Regions from separate parts of the Fischerella sp. genome, predicted to be linked through region 1. Evidence: predicted binding sites of a transcription regulator. Region 1 holds the regulator's gene; each other region holds the start of a gene.
The links. Region 1 encodes HrcA, which represses chaperone genes, less so after heat shock. Its sites were predicted from a motif close to TTAGCACTCNNGANTCNNGAGTGCTAA; they were not measured.

Region 2: groES (co-chaperone GroES) is a predicted target of HrcA. The motif match lies at 1,999-2,025, and genes of this name have one in related genera.
Region 3: groL (chaperonin GroEL) is a predicted target of HrcA. The motif match lies at 1,219-1,245, and genes of this name have one in related genera.

Annotation. Positions count from the first base shown of each region.
Region 1 is NZ_JACAEU010000065.1:4,747-8,033, forward strand. It holds gene HXY43_RS09025 (rhodanese-like domain-containing protein) at 42-401, shown strand; gene hrcA (heat-inducible transcriptional repressor HrcA) at 829-1,920, shown strand; partial or broken gene HXY43_RS09035 (DUF2834 domain-containing protein) at 1,917-2,540, shown strand; gene HXY43_RS09040 (SDR family oxidoreductase) at 2,501-3,287, shown strand, end outside.
Region 2 is NZ_JACAEU010000051.1:3,733-7,019, forward strand. It holds gene groL (chaperonin GroEL) at 1-1,373, opposite strand, end outside; gene groES (co-chaperone GroES) at 1,552-1,863, opposite strand; gene atpH (ATP synthase F1 subunit delta) at 2,116-2,667, opposite strand; gene HXY43_RS07605 (AEC family transporter) at 2,843-3,287, shown strand, end outside.
Region 3 is NZ_JACAEU010000126.1:8,999-12,285, forward strand. It holds gene HXY43_RS16780 (MraY family glycosyltransferase) at 1-1,067, opposite strand, end outside; gene groL (chaperonin GroEL) at 1,289-2,947, shown strand.

The DNA.
Region 1 (3,287 bases):
TGTCAAGATAGATATTATCCAGGATTGTTTGCAGAAACCTCATGACAGGTCAATCTTTTGGTCAACCCCTTGCTCAGATTAGTGTAGAAGAACTAGCCCAGCGTTTGTCAAAAGCCGAGCCTGATCTTCAACTGTTGGACGTGCGCGAACCACAAGAAGTGGCGATCGCTAGCATTGAGGGCTTTGTCAACTTTCCTCTGAGTGAATTTGCTGGCTGGGCAAATGAAATCCACACCTGCTTAAACCCCCACGCTGAAACCCTTGTAATCTGTCATCATGGCATTCGTTCTGCCCAAATGTGCCAGTGGCTTATGGCTCAAGGATTCACCAATGTTAAAAATATTGCTGGTGGTATTGATGCCTACTCAACCTTAGTTGACCCTTCAATTCCTGTGTATTAGCTCGGACTGACTAATCAAATTGCTTTTGCTACTCTAAACTCAAGACTAAATAAATTCAGGGCTTTAGACAGAAAAGCTAAACTATTTCTGTCTGGTGCGAACGTTTTGTCTATCTTGTCTACCTCGTGATTTCCGCAACCCAGCAAATTAGTATTTATCAGTACAGCTTCATCACGATCTTTATGAAAATATACACAAGTAAGACTGTGAAGGGTTTCATTGATTATCCGCTTTGCTTGAAATTGTAAAGCTATATTAAATATACTTTGGCTAGAAGTAAAACAGTCAATATTGTTGTTACGTATTTCTGGATACGTCAAGAATTTGCTATTTTGCTTAACTATTATTAACGCTTTTTGTTTTTATCTCAATAAAAATTTTCTTTTTTCAAAAATTGATTAAAATTTCGCTTCGGTAAATATTAGCTATGCAAGTTCAGCTAACAAATCGACAACAACATATACTTTGGGCAACAGTACGTCATTACATTGCCACAGCAGAGCCTGTTGGTTCTAAAGCCCTAGTTGAAGAATTCAATTTGGGTGTTAGCTCAGCAACGATTCGCAACGTGATGGGAATGTTAGAAAAAGCTGGGCTACTTTACCAACCGCATACTTCTGCTGGACGAGTACCTTCAGATTCTGGCTATCGCATTTATGTCGATCAGTTGATTACGCCTTCTGAGAGTTTGGCGCGACAAGTAGAAGAAGCACTGCAACACCGCCTGAACTGGGAAGATAGAAGCTTAGAAGCCTTACTGCAAGGAGCTGCTCAAATTTTGGCAACTTTGAGTGGCTGCATCAGCTTAATAACCATGCCACAAAATGTTAGTGCGCTGTTACGACATCTGCAATTAGTGCAAATAGACTCGGGAAAAGTAATGCTGATTGTGGTGACAGATAGCTATGAAACACATTCAGCGTTAATGGATTTACCACCAACACGCAAAGAAACACAACTAGATCCAGAAGTAATAGATCGCGAGTTGCAGATTGTTTCTAACTTTTTAAATAGTCACTTGCGGGGGCGCAGTCTGTTAGAGTTAGCTAGCCTTGACTGGAGCGAATTGGATCGAGAGTTTCAGCACTATGGTGAATATTTGAAAAATTCCCTCACCGAATTCAGCCGCCGTAGTTTCACACCAGGCGCTACTCAAATCATGATTCGCGGTATGGCAGAAGTTTTGCGTCAGCCGGAATTTTCGCAACTACAACAAGTGCAAACAATCATCCAGCTGTTGGAGGAAGAACAAGAACAACTGTGGCGATTAATATTTGAAGAGCCAGAGGCAGAAGAAGTGGGTAAACCACGGGTAACAGTAAGGATTGGTTCCGAAAATCCTCTCGAACCAATACGTAACTGTAGCTTAATTTCTTCTACCTATCGTCGTGGTTCAGTACAAGTAGGGAGTGTAGGGGTTTTGGGCCCAACACGCCTCGATTATGAAGGAGCGATCGCAGTTGTTGCGGCTGCTGCTGATTATTTATCGGAAACTTTGAGCTATTTAAATCCCTCATGATAAAAATTGGCTTTGGGTTGCTATGGCTGGGAATTATTGCCTATGCCTTTTTGTTTGCGCCTCCCAATCAACCTGATACATTCGAGTTGATTAAAAATCTTTCTACTGGTCAATGGCAAGGTATAAATCCCCTAGTCATTGCATTGTTCAATATCATGGGCATCTGGCCTGTAATTTACAGTGCAGTTATGCTTATTGATGGTAGAGGACAAAAAATTCCGGCTTGGTTGTTTGCGGCTGTATCTTTTGCAGTAGGGGCGTTTGCCGTTTTGCCCTACTTAGCCCTACGCGAACCAAAGACACAATTTTCTGGCGAAAAGAATACTCTTATCAAGCTACTTGATTCTCGCTGGACTGGTATTGTTTTAACCATAGGTACGACTATTTTAGTTGGCTATGGTTTAGGGCAAGGAGATTGGGGTGATTTTGTGCAACAGTGGCAAACTAGCCGCTTTATCCATGTGATGAGCTGGGATTTCATCTTACTTTGCCTATTATTTCCTGCCTTGGTTGGAAATGATATGGCGCGGCGAGGATTGAGTAATCCCCTCATATTTTGGGCTGTGGCACTTGTGCCGTTATTTGGCCCACTTGCTTATCTCTGCTTGCGTCCATCGCTAAAGGTATTGGCAAAGCAACAGCTGTTTTATTCGCCCGTAAAGGATATGACCTTGTACTTGCAGCGCGTCATGGCGATCGCTTGCAAGCTGCGGCGCAGGAATTGCAAAACCTTGGTGGGAAAGCACCACTGACATTTGCTTGTGATGTTACAGATCCTGCACAGGTGAATGCACTAATCGAAAAAGCGTTAGACCATTATGGTTATATCGATGTGCTAGTGAATAATGCAGGTATTTATGCATCAGCACCAGTAGAAGAGTTTTCGCTGGAAGATTGGCATAAAGTTATAGATACTAATCTCTGGGGATATATCCACACAATTAATGCCCTTCTGCCTCATTTTCTCCAAAGAGGAAAAGGAACAATCGTCAATGTAAGTTCCATTGGTGGTAAAGTGCCTACTGCTTACTTAGTTCCTTACTGTACAAGTAAGTTTGCTGTTACAGGTTTAACAGAAGCGTTGCACGCAGAATTAAAACCGAAAAGAATTCACGTTTGTGGGATTTATCCAAATTTGATTAAAAGTCATTTCATGGAACGGGCAATTATTCGAGGTAAGGATGAGCAAGATACCCAAAGCCGTTGCCAACAAATAGAAGACATTCTGAAAAATCCTGTGGTGGAGAAACCAACAGATGTGGCAAATGCCATCTGGGATGCAGTCAAGGATCAGAAATCTGAAGTATTCGTTGGTTCCGCCAACTTTTCACAAGCGGTTAATCGGTTATTTCCTGGTTTATTCCAGT
Region 2 (3,287 bases), on a different contig from region 1:
GCATTATCAGCAATTCGCCGCAGCGGAGCATAAAGCGCACGGGCAACAATCATCGCACCGATTAGCTCATCACCAATTACGTGTTCTGCAGCCCACTCCTCCAATTGCGGAGCTAGGTGTAACAGAGTAGTGCCACCACCAGGAACTATACCTTCTTCCACAGCTGCTTTTGTTGCGTTGATGGCATCTTCCAGGCGCAGCTTCTTGTCTTTCATTTCTGTTTCGGTCGCAGCACCCACCTTGATCACAGCTACACCACCAGCTAGTTTTGCAAGACGCTCTTGCAACTTCTCTTTGTCGTAGGAAGACTCAGTTTCATCAATTTGACGGCGAATTTGCTCAATTCGAGCCTTCACAGCTTTTTCGTTGCCTTCAGCAACAATCGTGGTGTGATCCTTGGTAATGGTGATGCGTCTAGCTCTGCCCAGCATATCTAAGTTGGCGTTTTCCAACTTCAGGCCAGCTTCTTCGGTAATCAGTTGACCGCCAGTGAGGATGGCGATGTCTTCTAGCATCGCTTTGCGGCGATCGCCAAAACCAGGAGCCTTGACAGCAGCAACATTCAGTACGCCCCGCAATCGGTTGACTACTAGAGTTGCTAAAGCTTCTTTCTCGATGTCTTCAGCAACAATCAGCATGGGCTTGCCAGCACGAGCCACTTGCTCAAGTATTGATACCAAGTCTTGTACTAAAGTAATTTTTTTATCAGTCAGCAGTATGTAAGGCTCATCGAAAACTGCTTCCATCCGTTCTGGATCGGTAACAAAGTATGGAGAGATGTAGCCTTTATCAAAGCGCATCCCTTCAGTGATTTCTAGTTCGGTGGTCATAGACTTCCCTTCTTCCAGGGAAATTACGCCTTCCTTGCCCACCTTTTCCATCGCGTTAGCAATCATCTGACCAACTTCTTCGTCATTACCAGCCGAAATGGCAGCAACTTGGGCAATGGCTTTGGAATCTTCCACCGGACGGGCATGTTCGGCAATTTTTTCTACTAGGAAGTGGGTTGCCTTATCAATTCCCCGCCTCAGGGCAATAGCGTTTGCACCTGCGGCTACGTTCCGCATTCCTTCTCGAACCATCGCGCTAGCTAGGACAACCGCCGTTGTTGTTCCATCACCAGCAACATCATTAGTTTTAGCCGCCGCTTGACGAATGAGAGAGACACCAGTGTTTTCTACATGGTCTTCTAACTCAATTTCTTTAGCAATGGTGATGCCATCATTAACAATCTGAGGAGCACCAAACTTCTTCTCTAGTACTACGTTACGACCTTTGGGGCCAAGAGTAATGGCTACTGCTTCAGACAAAATGTCCATACCCTTTTCCAAAGCACGACGAGCCTCTTCGTTGTAAATTATTTGTTTAGCCATAAATATTCCTCCTGCACAAATACGAGTACTAGGTACTGGTGATTGGGTATCGGGCAAAAATAAGTCAAAAGTTAAAAGCTAAAAGTAAAAAGAAAGAATTTTTTCTTTTACCTTTTTACTTTTTTACTTTTTACTTCTCCAGTTCCTTTGCCCTTTGCCCCACAGTCCCTAGTGCCCACTAAGTAAGCGTCGCCAGGACATCTTTTTCCGTCACTAGTACGTAATCTTCAGTACCGATTTTGATGTCCGTCCCAGCATACTTGGAATAGAGAACTTTATCGCCCACCTTCACATCTATTGTCTGACGTGAGCCATCCTCATTCCACTTGCCAGGGCCAACAGCCACAACTTCTCCAACTTGGGGTTTTTCTTTGGCAGTGTCAGGAAGGAGAATTCCACCAGGGGTCTTCTCTTCTGATTCAGCGACTTTAATAAAGACGCGATCGCCAAGTGGTTTAACTGTAGAAACGCTCAGAGATACTTTTGTCATATGCAATCCTCCAGGCGTTTATTGATAATTGATAAAGTAATTTTGAAGAGTTTATTTGTTGTCTGTTGAATTAGAAGTGTTTAACTCTCCTTACCAAAGGTTACAGTCAGAATTTACTATGCTTGGAAGGGAGGGTTAGCACTCTTTTCTTTCGATTGCTAATGTAGTTAAAAAGACAAGCAAACAGCAACTTACTTTAGGTGTGGTTTGCCGAACTATAGGAGTGTTGAAAACAAGAAATATTCTCAAGCGTTATTTCATCAAAGAATTTGCCAGCCGACGAAGTTGACCTCGGAGACTAAGATCAATCACCCGAGAGCCAACTTTAATAATTAAACCGCCAAGCAGATCCGGATCAATACGGGTTTTCAGTTCAACTTGTTTAGCCCCTGTCATCTGTTTGACTTTTTGGACGATCGCTTCTTTTTGTTCTTCTGTAAGTTCAGTGGCTGCGATCGCCTCAGCTAGCACGATCCGATTGAATTCACGCAACAAAGCTTGATACTGCTGACAAATCCCTTGTAACCACGAGATCCGGCGACGGTCTACTAAAAGCATTAAAAAATTGAGAACGTAGGGATGAACCTGGGTTGTTGTAATCTGCTGGAGTACAGTCTTCTTTGCTTCAGCCTTGATGAGCGGATTGGCTAAGAAATCATTTAACTGTTTGGATTCCTCCAGTAAGTCCAGTAAAAAGCTAACATCTTGGTTAATTCGCTCTATCAAACCGTGATTCACAGCTACAGACATCAATGCTTCGGCATAGGGTTTGACAATTTTAGTACTAATAACGCTGTGTCTCATAAATATCATCTCCCAGCGTCACATCTAGATTAAGCCAAAATAGTTAGGAAAAGCGATGATGTTGACTGGAAACATCATTTATGCTATAGCTAGCGGCTATACTACTTCAGATATAACTCTGGAATACTTATCCCCTATCAACTCGCCGCACTATGAACAGGGGTGAGGTTTTGTTATGTTTGACTCTTTATTACGGGCTTACGCTCCTTTATTTATATGGATAAGTTTAGGAATAATATTGTTTCGGTTTATACCAGCAAGTTTCTCTACACGGCTTGGTATTGTACTTTACTGGGTTGGGGTTCCACTACAATCTTTCATGTTCGGGCGTCGAACGGAACTAGGCGGGGAAACACTGCTGATTCCCTTAGTTGTTGTGGAAGCCTCGCTGCTAAGTATGGGTTTGGCACTACTGAGTTGGTGGGGATGGCAAAAGTTTAATTACTACAATGCACAAGAGCTACCCAAGCAGCAAATTTCCCTAGAGCGATCGCTTGATGCCGGAGCAGGTGCTATTTTTCAAACCGCACTCCAAGAGCAACATGTCACGCGATCGCGCTTTGGCAGCTTTATCTTAGCTGCCATGCTTGGTAATACAGGCTTTATCGGGATGACATTAG
Region 3 (3,287 bases), on a different contig from region 1:
ATCCTTTGCCAAACGGTGAAACCTAATAAGGTAATAATACTGAAGGTAGTAGCAAGTATTACTACCAGGCTCATGCCTCGGATTGTCATCGCCAGCCAGTTGCAAACTAAAGCAATTGACCAAAGAGTCAAGGCTGCATGGCGCTGAGATAAACCCCAAGCTAGTAAGCGATGATGTAAATGGTCTTTCCCTGGAGTTTTCATGGGGTTTTTTCCTGCCAGAAGTCGCCGCACTACTACTTGGGTAGTGTCTAGCACTGGCAAAAGCAAAAATAAAACAGGTGGTACTAAAGAAAAAATTGTAGTAGCTTGTAGTTCACCGACAATAGCAGTTGCAGCAAGTACATAGCCAAAAAAGTAAGCTCCAGCATCACCCATAATGATGTGTGAAGGGTGGAAATTATGGCGCAAAAAACCCAGCGCTGCTCCCGCTAATGCTGCCAGAACCAGGGTTGCTGCTGCCCAATTCGGAAACTGTGCCGAAACAGCTAATAAACTCATGGCGGTGATAAAGCTAACTCCTCCTGCCAAACCATCCATACCATCCATCAAGTTGATGGCGTTGGTAATTCCCACAACCCACAATACTGTTAGCAAGGTTGACAGTAGCGAGTCGAGGGGAGTACCAAAAGTAACTTTAATGCTAATGCCATTCCCAACTAGCAGCAGTGCCGTCAGAACTTGCACTAGTAGGCGAACTGAAGGAGGTAAGCCAAATTGGTCGTCAATGAAGCCTACTAGGACTAATATTGAACCTCCTAAGAGAATAGTTAGCACTTGAGCCAATACACCTTGGAGTTCAATAGGTCTTAACAGGCTTGCTAGTATCAAAGCCGCTATTACTCCTGCATAGATAGCCAAACCCCCTGCGTTAGGTAAAGGTTCTCGGTTTAACCGCCGTGCATTTGGTTGGTCAGCCCAACCCACCCGCAAAGCAAATTTGCGTACTGCCGGAATTAAACGCCATGTCACAGCCCAAGCTAATAAAAATGTAAAAACTACCGCCAACCAGCCGGAACCGCTAGGGTCAGCAATACCAAGCGCCTCAAGGGAGCTGTATATATTCATCTCCCATTTCCACCATTACTGCCTTTATCCAACATCAGCATCAAGTGTATACTAATCATTTTTTTTCTCACCATCAGAAAAATGAGCAACTTGCTCAAGCATTCATCAGTTACCAATTTTTTAGTGAACAGGTTTACTATTAATTGTTGAGTTAGCACTCTTGTCCTGTGAGTGCTAAATTGTCTAATGGAAGAACTCACTAACTGAACACAAATTGAACTATGGCCAAGATTATTGCATTTGATGAAGATTCGCGACGGGCGTTAGAAAAAGGCATAAACACTCTTGCCGATGCGGTGAAAATTACTTTGGGGCCAAAAGGTCGCAACGTCCTGTTAGAAAAAAAATTTGGTACGCCCCAAATTGTTAACGATGGTATCACCGTTGCCAAAGAAATTGAACTAGAAGACCCCCTCGAAAATACTGGCGCAAAACTCATCCAAGAAGTTGCTTCCAAAACCAAAGAAGTAGCTGGTGACGGCACCACTACAGCAACAGTGCTAGCACAAGCGATGATCAAAGAAGGCTTGAAGAACGTAGCTGCTGGAGCAAATCCAGTCGCGATGCGGCACGGCATTGAAAAAACTGTTGACAGGTTAGTGCAAGAAATTGTGGCGGTAGCAAGACCGGTTGAAGGTAGCGCGATCGCCCAAGTTGCGACTGTTTCCGCTGGCAACGATGAAGAAATCGGTGCCATGATTGCCGAAGCAATGGAAAAAGTCACCAAAGACGGTGTCATCACCGTAGAAGAATCTAAGTCCCTGACCACCGAATTGGAAGTGGTAGAAGGGATGCAAATTGACCGAGGTTACATTTCCCCCTACTTTATCACCGACAACGAGCGGATGACGGTGGAATTTGAGAACGCCCGGATTCTCATCACTGATAAGAAAATCAGCAGTATTCAGGACTTAGTGCCTGTTTTGGAAAAAGTTGCTCGTTTGGGTCAACCCCTACTGATTATCGCTGAAGATGTAGAAGGCGAAGCTTTGGCAACTTTGGTTGTGAACAAAGCGCGGGGTGTGCTGTCAGTTTGCGCCATCAAAGCACCTGGATTTGGCGATCGCCGCAAAGCGATGTTGCAAGACATTGCTATCCTTACTGGTGGACAATTGATTTCCGAAGAAATCGGTTTAAGTTTGGATACCGTTAGTTTGGAGATGTTAGGAGTTGCCCGCAGGATTACGATTGACAAAGAAAACACCACAATCGTTGCTGGTGGTGAGCACACAGCAGACGTACAAAAGCGCATTGCCCAAATTCGCAAGCAATTGGAAGAAACCGATTCGGAATACGATAAAGAAAAACTCCAAGAACGCATCGCCAAGCTAGCTGGTGGTGTAGCTGTCATTAAAGTGGGTGCGGCAACAGAAACCGAACTCAAAGACCGCAAACTGCGGATTGAAGACGCCCTCAACGCTACCAAAGCCGCTGTGGAAGAAGGAATTGTGCCTGGTGGTGGTACAATGCTGATTCACCTGGCTACGAAAGTCAATGAAATTAAAAATAGCCTCAACGAAGAAGAAAAAATTGGTGCTGGTATTGTTGAGCGATCGCTAGATGCACCCTTGCGCCAAATTGCAGATAACGCTGGTGTTGAAGGTTCTGTGATCGTCGAAAAAGTGCGTACTACAGAATTCAACATTGGTTACAACGCTGCTACTGGTGAATTTCAAGACATGATTGCTGCGGGTATTATTGATCCCGCCAAAGTCGTGCGTTCAGCCTTGCAAAACGCCGCTTCTATTGCTTCTATGGTTCTAACTACCGAAGCTGTCGTAGCAGAAAAGCCTGAGAAGAAAGCCGCAGGTGGTGCTCCCGATATGGGCGGCATGGGCGGCATGGGCATGGGTGGCATGGGCGGCATGGGCATGATGTAGTTCTAGATTGTATATAAAATCTTTTTGCATACAGTTTGTCTTGCCAAGACAAACTGTTTTTTTATACCATTGCGTATTCAGAGACAAACCAGTAAAAGTTAGCTAGGTAAAAGGAAAATAGAAATTCTTAGTTGCAAGTTTTTGGAGAATTCGTGTAAATTTTCTTGCTAATTACAGAATTTAGACAAAAAAGAAATGCACAAATGTAGGGTGCATTACGGACATTCGCTCTAACGCACCCTACAGTTGAATGGCACTTACTTAAGCGATCGCTACATGTGAGAGAAGAGACTAAAAAAGTCTGCAAGTCTGTACTAAACTAAAGATTATGAGACTTGCA